One region of the Paenibacillus sp. CCS19 genome, then DNA from elsewhere that is predicted to be linked to it. Evidence: predicted binding sites of a transcription regulator. Region 1 holds the regulator's gene; the other holds the start of a gene.
The links. The regulator LexA, encoded in region 1, represses DNA repair genes until DNA is damaged. The targets are predictions, from matches to a motif close to CGAACATATGTTCG.
Positions count from the first base shown of each region.

Region 2: the regulator LexA is predicted to act here: its motif matches at 2,564-2,577, upstream of SBI19_RS29645 (YhjD family protein).

Region 1 is NZ_BTCK01000059.1:19,432-24,451, forward strand. It holds gene SBI19_RS26595 (MerR family transcriptional regulator) at 1-381, shown strand, start outside; gene glnA (type I glutamate--ammonia ligase) at 487-1,815, shown strand; gene lexA (transcriptional repressor LexA) at 2,353-2,979, opposite strand; gene SBI19_RS26610 (LysM peptidoglycan-binding domain-containing protein) at 3,311-3,553, shown strand; gene SBI19_RS26615 (DUF896 domain-containing protein) at 3,730-3,918, shown strand; gene SBI19_RS26620 (aldo/keto reductase) at 4,001-4,996, shown strand.
Region 2 is NZ_BTCK01000011.1:47,381-52,400, forward strand. It holds gene coaE (dephospho-CoA kinase) at 1-530, shown strand, start outside; gene SBI19_RS10295 (lytic transglycosylase domain-containing protein) at 545-1,132, shown strand; gene SBI19_RS10300 (alpha/beta-type small acid-soluble spore protein) at 1,260-1,475, opposite strand; gene nrdR (transcriptional regulator NrdR) at 1,592-2,098, shown strand; tRNA gene SBI19_RS10310 (tRNA-Ala) at 2,295-2,371, shown strand; gene SBI19_RS29645 (YhjD family protein) at 2,833-2,931, shown strand; gene SBI19_RS10315 (hypothetical protein) at 3,268-3,666, shown strand; gene SBI19_RS10320 (stalk domain-containing protein) at 3,814-5,020, shown strand, end outside.

The sequences.
Region 1 (5,020 bases):
TTCCCGATCGGAATCGTCATGAAACTCACGGACTTAACCGCTCGTCAAATTCGCTATTACGAGCAGCATGAGTTGATTGTTCCGGCGCGTACGTCGGGCAACCAACGGTTGTTCTCCTTCAATGACGTTGAACGTCTGCTGGAGATCAAATCGCTCATCGAGAAGGGTGTCAACATCGCAGGCATCAAACAAGTGATGAACCCGCTGAGCACGGAATCCGAAGAGGCAACCGTCATGAGCGAGCAATCCGAAGTGAAGCGTCGCGAGCTGTCCGATGCTCAGCTGCACCGATTGCTTAAGCAGCAACTGCTGGAGAAACGTCCAGGCAACAAGGCATCGCTTATTCAAGGCCAGCTTTCTCGTTTCTACAACAAGCATTAAAGCGCTGTCATTCGTTACGGCACCTTGATGAGCTTGGCCGCGCTTTAAGCGACTGCACCACGGACTTTACGATATTCATACACGTACGATGAAGGAGATGATCTTGTGGGTTACACGAAAGAGGACATCCTGCGTATTGCGAAGGAAGAGAACGTCAGATTCATCCGGTTGCAATTTACCGACTTGCTCGGTACGATCAAGAACGTTGAAATCCCTGTAAGTCAGCTGCTCAAAGCGCTCGATAACAAAATGATGTTCGACGGCTCTTCTATCGAAGGATATGTACGGATCGAAGAATCCGATATGTACTTGTATCCGGACCTCGACACATGGGTCGTCTTCCCGTGGGTGACGGAAGACCGCGTCGCACGTCTGATTTGTGATATCTATATGCCTGATGGCACGCCATTCGCTGGCGACCCGCGCGGCATTCTGAAGCGTGCGCTGAAGGAAGCGGAGGAAATGGGCTTCACTTCGATGAACGTTGGTCCTGAGCCAGAATTCTTCTTGTTCAAGACGGATGAGAAGGGCAATCCGACGACCGAACTTAACGACCAAGGCGGTTACTTCGACCTTGCGCCGATGGATCTGGGCGAGAACTGCCGTCGCGAGATCGTACTTACGCTTGAAGAGATGGGCTTCGAGATCGAAGCATCCCATCACGAGGTTGCTCCGGGTCAACACGAGATCGACTTCAAATATGCGGATGCTATTAAAGCCGCGGACCAGATTCAAACGTTCAAACTTGTTGTTAAGACGATTGCTCGTCAGCATGGTCTGCACGCATCCTTCATGCCGAAGCCGCTGTTCGGCGTGAACGGTTCCGGCATGCACTGTCACCAATCGTTGTTCCAAGGCGAGAAGAATGCCTTCTACGATGAGAGTGACAAGCTTGGTCTCAGCCAGACGGCTCGTTATTACATGGCAGGTATTCTGCATCATGCACGCGCTTATGCGGCCATTACGAACCCAACGGTCAATTCGTACAAGCGTCTCCTGCCTGGCTACGAAGCGCCTGTTTATGTTGCTTGGTCGGCAAGCAACCGGAGCCCGATGGTTCGTATTCCAGCATCCCGCGGCCTGAGCACGCGCATTGAAGCGCGTAACCCAGACCCTGCTGCTAACCCATACCTTGCGCTTGCTGTCATGTTGAAGGCAGGTCTGGACGGCATCAAGAACAAAATGCCGCTCCCAGCGCCGGTTGACCGCAACATCTACATCATGAGCGAAGAAGAGCGTATTGAAGAGGGTATCCCAAGCCTTCCAGGCGACTTGGCAGAAGCTCTGCAAGAGCTGCTGCGCAGCGATGTCATCTGTGAAGCGCTCGGCGAACACGCACTTGCTCACTTCTACGAGCTTAAAGAAATCGAGTGGGACATGTACCGCACGCAAATCCACCAATGGGAACGCGACCAGTACCTGACTCTGTATTAATCAGAGCTCGTTGGTCATAGCGCAATAAAGATAAAGCACGATAACGAACCTAACGGGGGAGTTATCGTGCTTTTTGTATTTCTAATAGTAATAATGAATTTGCGAGGAACTCGCATTATCAAGATAAAGGTTCAAAGGGGCGAAGCCCCTTGCCGTGATCGAGCACTTCCCAAGAGCGTGTCCCGCAGGGACGACAAGCGGCTCCCAGCACGTACAGGAGGTCGAGCACAAACATCGACCGTATCTAAACCCCTCAGAAGTAGAGCGTGTCCCGACAGGGACGAAAGCGGGCATCCCCACTCAAGTATCCAAGCAGCGAGTCCAGGAGTCCAGAGGGCGGAGGCCTTTGGGGCCCTCCCTCTTGGGAGAGGGAGGGTTTGGGAGGGAGTGGACTCTTTTATATGCAGTTAAAAAACAATTAAAAACCCCGAACGATGTCGAATCGTCCGGGGTTCTATATATCATGGAGTGGCAAGTCTAGTGAAGAAACGCTGACATGAAATCGTAAGATGGTGTCAGCTTGTCCTTGTTCGGTTCTTAGTGAATGTCGCGGAACAGACCGATAACTTTACCAAGAATCGTTACGTGCTTCAGACGAAGCGGCTCCATCGTAGGGTTCTGTGGTTGGAGACGAATATGATCGCGTTCCTTGTAGAACGTCTTCACCGTTGCTTCGTCTTCTTCGGTCATTGCTACGACGATATCGCCGTTCGTTGCGGTTGGCTGCTGGCGGACAATAACGTAATCGCCGTTATGAATGCCTGCATCAATCATACTTTCACCGATTACGTTAAGAATGAAGACGTCGTGATCACCAACCATATGCGTTGGGAGTGGGAAATAGTCTTCAATGTTCTCCGTTGCCGTAATAGGTACGCCTGCTGTAACTTTACCGACGATTGGCACCTTCGCGAATGAGGTCGAGAACGCATCGCCTGCGGAAGGACCGTCGCCATCGAGAATCTCGATCGCACGAGGTTTCGTTGGGTCGCGGCGTATAAAGCCTTTCTTCTCTAATCGATCCAAATGGCCGTGAACGGTGGAGCTGGAGGCCAGTCCGACCGCTTCACCGATCTCACGAACGGAAGGCGGATATCCTTTATCCCGAACTTCGTTCTTGATAAATTCAAGAATTGCCAGCTGGCGGTTGGAAAGCTTCGACACCATCATCACTCCAAAAATAAGATTATAGCAAATTATAGCACAGAACCCGAGTTCGTACAAACATAAGTTCGAGGGCACATTCGTTCGTAAATTAAACAGAACAATTGTTCGTAAAATGTGTTGACCAGAACAATTGTTCGTGATATATTATGGACAACAAATAGAACAAACGTTTGGGGTGCGGTTAACAATGATGAATACGACAAGCATGACAGCTTCTTATAATAGAATGAACGTACGGAATACGCGCGGCAGATCGACGCAACGCGCAACAATGACAAAGGCTCAGAAACATGCACTAATGAGCGTATTAAAGTGGGGCTTTGCTCTTATGTTCGCAATTATCTTATTCTGCGGTGCCTTGATGGTCATGACGGAAGCAATGAGCGATCACCCGGCTGAGCCTACCGCAGGCGAGTCCGTTGTCTATGTAGCGCCAGGCGACACACTGTGGAGCATCGCATCCGCGACGAGCGATGGAGATATTCGTCAGCGCGTATTCGAGATTAAGCTTCGCAACAATCTCGAATCGGATGTTCTGGAGTCGGGACAGATGCTCATCATACCCGCTTAATATAGAGTAGTTCGATAAGATGGCTTATTGGGACAATTCCTAATACGCCATCTTTTTTTATACAATGCTCGGAAACCGTTCAATTATAGGCGCATTAACCTTGACAATGGTTTGTCGAAAATGTCAAAGTAATAGGATAATGTGAACAAGTGCATAACAGAAGGGGGATGCAGCAAATGGAAGAGCTTATCGCGCGGATTAACGAGCTGTCGCGTAAACATAAAACGGTCGGTCTCACAGAAGCGGAAGCGGAAGAACGTGCACGGCTTCGGAAGCAATATTTGGACGTGTTCAAAGGCAATTTCCGCAACCAGCTTGATTCGATCAAGTGGGAAGGCGAAGAGGAGCCGCCGAAGAATCATTGATTTAACCTCAATAGAAGCGTGACGTTCTCCACTTATATCAAGTATGATTAGATTATATTGGATATAAACTGGAGGGATGGACATGCAGTATCGCTTGCTTGGGAACAGTGGATTGGCGGTATCGGAGTTATGCTTAGGGACGATGACATTCGGCAATACGACGGATGAACAGGAATCACTTCGAATGGTTGACCGTTTCGTGGAGCTGGGAGGCAATTTCTTAGACACAGCCAACGTCTATGTTGGCGGTCGTTCCGAAGAGATTGTCGGCAAGGCGATCCGGTCACGCCGCTCGGAGCTTATAGTCGCTACGAAAGTAAGGTTTCCGACTGCATCGCATCCGAATGGTGGAGGTTTGTCACGGAAACATATTATGGATTCCGTCGATGCGAGTCTAGCCCGACTTGGAACGGACTATATTGACCTGTATCAGGTACATACATGGGACAAGGCGACGCCAATCGAGGAAACGCTGCGTGCGTTAGACGATCTGATTGCGTCGGGCAAAGTTCGATACATAGGCTGTTCGAATTTCTATGCTTGGCATTTAATGAAGGCACTCGCGGTGAGCGATGCGCGTCAGTATGCACGTTTTGTATCCGTACAGCAGCAGTACAGCCTTGTCAGTCGTGAGATGGACCGCGAGCTGCTCGAGTTATGCCTGGAAGAGAATGTCGCGGTCATTCCATGGGCGCCAATCGGCGGGGGCTTCCTAACGGATCGTTATGGTACGACATATCCAACCGAAGGTCGTCTGGCGAATCCGAATGGCGGAGAGAGCTCATGGGCCGTTCGTGGTAACGAGTGCAACTTCGCGATCCGTGAAGCGGTTCAGAAGGTTGCGAAGGAGCTAGGGCGATCGACTTCGCAGGTCGCTTTACGTTGGCTTATTCAACGGGATGGGATCACATCCCCGATATTCGGTGCCCGCACGTTGGAGCAATTCGAAGATAACATGGGTGCAATCGGCTGGGACATGCCAGCTGATGTATGGGCAAGCCTCGATGAAGCAAGCGGGCTCCCATCCGAATATCCGAAACGTTTCATCAAGAAGTTCAGCAGAGGGCTCAACGACTAGAAGTCCGCTGTATCACTGAAGGAG
Region 2 (5,020 bases), on a different contig from region 1:
TTGGCGCGCACATCGTCGATGCCGACCGGGTGGCCAGAGAGGTCGTTCTTCCTGGCGAGCCGGCGCTGCAAGCAATTGTAGAGAAGTTCGGACAAGCTGTACTGAGCGAGGATGGAACACTGAACAGGCCGGCGCTGGGCAGCATTGTGTTCGGACAAGCTGAACGTTTGCGCGAGCTGGAGGCGATTACCCATCCAGCCATTCGTCAGCGGATGAGAGAGCAGATGGAGCAGGCCGAACGACTTGAAGCTAATCCAATCATAGTTGCAGATATCCCGTTATTATTGGAGACCAAGCAGCAATCCTCATATGAGGGCGTTATCGTCGTTTATGTGCCGCATCACGTACAGCTGGAGCGGTTGATGAATCGCAACGGACTGTCGGCGGAGGAAGCGGAGAGGCGGATTGGGCTGCAGATGGATATTGAGCAGAAGCGCAGTATGGCCGATTGGGTCATTGATAACAGCGGGACGCTGGAGGAGACACGGAAGCAAGTTCAGCAGCTATGGGAACTGCTTAGGCGTAAGTAGAAGGGGCTGTCATTATGAGACGACGTCGGAAGCGAAAGCGACTGTTTCTGCTGCTCATCATTGGGTTCCTTGCATTCCTGTTCATCCGATCGGATTGGATAGGCAAATGGATGTATCCGATTCACTACCAAGCAGATATACGGGCCAGCGCGTTGAATTACGATCTTGATCCGCTGCTTATTGCAGCGATCATCCGGGTAGAGACGAATTTCTCGACAGGCAAGGAATCCAAGAAAGGCGCCCTTGGTTTGATGCAGATTATGCCGGATACGGCTGACTGGATTATACAGAAGGCAGGATTCGCGAACGTGTCAGAGGATACGCTCCGGCACCGTGCAGATGTAAGTATCCAGATTGGATCTTGGTACTTGAGCAGCTTGCATAAACAGTTTAACGACAACACAACCGTTGCGGTAGCCGCTTACAATGCAGGACCGGGCAATGTAAGCAAATGGCTGAACAACGGGACGTGGGACGGTACCAAGGAATCGGTAAGCAATATTCCTTATGGCGAGACGCGGCACTATGTACAACGGGTATTTTATTATTATAATAAATATAAACAATTGTATCCGGAGTTCGCTGAGCAGAAAGTCGGTTAGGAAGGCTTGAGCGAGCGTGCATGCTGCTTTGAGGTGAAGGTACAGCGTAGTTGGTGAGGGTGTCATGGACAAGCCCACCAAGACGGTTCGTCTTAGTGGGCGCTGTCCCAAGCATGTCTAGAAGACATTAGCGAGTCGTGCCTGCGAGCGATTGCTCAGCGATTTGCACGAGCTTACGAGTGATGCTGCCCCCGATGGAGCCTGCGTCTTTCGTCGTGAGGTTACCGTAGTAGCCGTCTTGCGAAAGGGAGATACCCAGTTCAGCTGCAACCTCATATTTCAGTTGGTCGAGTGCAGCAGAAGCTTGTGGTACTACGAGTTGGTTGCTGTTACCTTGGCTCATTGTCGTTCACCTCCTTGCGGTTGGTAACTGTATTATGTGCGTTATTACAAACTTCATTACAGGAAACGAATGGAATTGCAAAAAAAGTTGACCTAGCGTCTTGGAGGATTCCTTATATGAGATGTCCATATTGTGATTACGCCGGCTCCAAGGTGCTCGATTCGAGGCCGGCTAACGAGAACAAATCGATTCGTCGCAGACGTGAATGCGAGAAGTGCAGCCGCCGCTTCACGACTTTCGAGATGATCGAGGAAACACCGCTCATCGTAATTAAGAAGGACGGAAGCCGCGAAGAATTCAGCCGCGAGAAGCTGCTGCGCGGACTTATTCGCGCATGCGAGAAGCGTCCAGTTCCTGCGGAGAAGCTGGAAGTCGTCGTCTCGGAGGTCGAGAAGGAGCTTCGCACGACGGCACACGCTGAGATCGAGAGCCGTATTATCGGCGAGCTTGTCATGCAGCAGCTCTATCCGGTCGACGAAGTCGCATACGTCCGCTTCGCCTCGGTATACCGCCAATTCAAGGACATCGACATGTTCATGAAGGAACTCAACTCGCTGCTATCCAAGCACCCATTGACGGGTGGAGCAAGCGGTATCGGCGGTATCGGCGGATCGAAGGACTAGAATGGCGGGTCAAATGGGATGAAGTTAGCGTGATCAGTCAATAGAGAATGTAGATTGACACTTTTCTTAGCTGCATGCTAATATTTTCCTAATGATGACATTTGGCTGCGTTACGCAGCTCACGGGGCCTTAGCTCAGCTGGGAGAACACTCTTACCAGTTTAGCACCCAAAATAAAGTACTAAGAACTAATACGTGGGGAATTAGCTCAGTCTGGGAGAGCGCTTCGCTGGCAGCGAAGAGGTCAGGGGTTCGAGCCCCCTATTCTCCACCAACACCTTCAACCAAAACGGCAGAAATGCCGTTTTTTTTTTGTTACTTTCGTTAACTGAATCCTTTCGAGTCATAGAAGTTCATACATAGGTGATCCTCCACAGGGGATCATTTTTTTATTTCATGATTTTGAGAAAAATTTCGCCATTGCCAATACGAATATTTGTTCTTGCAATGAGTATTATAAAGGATGGGAACAAATGTTCTGTTTATTGGTGAGACATGATCCTATCCCTTCAAAGTGTATGGGGTATGCAAATTGAGAGTTGTATATATTGACCGCACTAATCGAATCACACAGCGGAAGATACAGGTGCGGTCTATTCAAGGCAATACTCAAAAGGCATTTTGCTTTAGTCAAAATGCGGCGCGAGTATGTAAACTTGTTCGTATACTCGCGGCGCAGTCGATCCTAGCTTGGGGTATCTCATGAGTCCTGCACCTCTATAATCCGAAGATGACATTCAATTGGTTAAAGACAGCATCATACTTCCGGTAATGCTTGATGTGTTGGAACACGACATAAAGGCAATTGAAGTTGACCAAGTTAAAGCTCACTGAGTATCAACAGGAGAAATTCCTGTCAGAACTGGATCAACATATGAGAATGCGTGTTATGAAGGAAACGGGCATTAACATTCGCATCGGGAGAGCTGCGTTTTATTTTGAGATAAATTTCAAATCTCTATCTGAAAACACTTGAACAGTTAAAACAAGTACGCTAGAATACACAAATAAATTTACAATATCTTCAAAACCTTTCGGCTAACCTGCTTTCTATTTGTTAAATTATTTCATTTGGGATTTTGGGTCAATCACAGGAAATGGTATCAATTCAAAGATCGCAGACCTATATTTAAGTCAGTCAGGGATGAAGATAAGAGGGAGAGAATAATTGTGAGGAAAGAACTTCAACAGCAACTCTTTGAACGGTTCCCTTGGACAAGAGCTCCTCAGGAAGCAGATAACCTTTGGTCTCGATACGGTTTCGATATCGGAGATGGCTGGTATAATTTGATTCATGAACTATTCTTCGATATTGAAGGGGTTTACCATGCGAAGGCTCTTGAGGTGTCCGTGGATTTCGCCCAGATCAAGCAAAAATTCGGTGCATTGAGTATCTACACTCGAAATCCTCTTCCCGAAGTTTCTGATTTGATCGTCAAATACCAAGAGCGCTCCATAGGGACTTGTGAAAAATGCGGTGATCGTGGTGAGCTTCGGCAGCAGGTAGGTTGTTGGAAAGTAATTTGTGATAACTGCTTTAATCGTATTACCGAAAGGACAGTCAATTAAATAATTTAGACTAACGGATCGCCATCACGATATAAGGCGATCCGTTTTATTTTAAGTTAAAAAATTCATGAAACTTCAGCACTGAATTTCTAAGAAAATTTACAACTTGGTATAAGCAGTAAATCCAATATGAGAGGGATGAGTCTAATGGTAAAATGGGCTGATACCCGCAACATTAATAATGAGACCCAGGTTCATATGACCACAGTTTATTCTAGGCAGAAATCTGCCAAGCGAACATTCAGCTTCGTCATAAAAAGTATGTTGATCGGTTCAGTGTTGCTTGGGGCATTTGCTTTCAGCGGGGTAAATATGGCTTCGGCAGCAACATCTAACCCGACCACCCAACCAGTCGCCGCGGCGCAGCAAATTGTTAATTATCAGGAAGATGAACAAGCTTTAATTGCCAATCTATGTCTTGCTGTTAAAGTTATCAAAGAGTCAGGCTGGACACCTATAGCACTGACAAATATATTGGATAGCCTTGAAAAGATTGATGCGAAGGCGAGCTCTCCCTTTGGCTTTTCAGATGTAGCTTCGTTAAAACCAATCATTCAAGAAACCGAGAAGGTAGCCAAACTTTATGGATCAGATGGGCTTTCGACTCTTAGATCCGGCGGAACTATAACCGAGACCATCGCAAGGATTAAGCAAAGTACGGGAATGGAAACTAACTTGGATTATGCTGCCCAGTCGACAGTTAGTAAAAAGAACGAGGTAAAGACCCTCGCAGCGGAAGATCCCACCACTTCCGTAGTAATTGACGGCACCAAGCAAACCTACCATCAACCACCAGTAATCCAGAGTGGCAGCACTCTTGTCCCACTCAGGGGTATATTCGAATCATTAGGTGCTAAGGTCATTTGGAACGTTCATACGGAGACTGTCACCGCAACCAAAGGCTCAACTGAGATCATTCTCAAGGTAGGCAGCGATACAGCTTACGTAAACGGTAAGACAGTGAAGTTGCCAGCACCATCAACGAAGATTAACGGCTTTACAATGGTTCCCTTGCGCTTCGTATCAGAAGCCTTTGGCGGAACGGTGAAATGGGATAATGCTACCCAAACAGCCTATATTGAGACCGTAACCAGTTCGAGAGTTTCAACAAGTCCAACTGGACAAATGGTCGGCAAAATTAAAGTATTATACGGAAAACACACATACGGTAGTGCTAATCAAACCGAATATGATGCTGTTATGAAGATCGTCGATGAAGCATTAGAGGGGTATGAAGATGTAGTATTCGGCGGGGAACAATACTCACAATATTTTTATCAGTTTTTAGACGGAGCAAGATGGTCTGGAGATACGCGTGATCGTTCGGTGCAAAACAGGGGATTAAAGCAGGCTG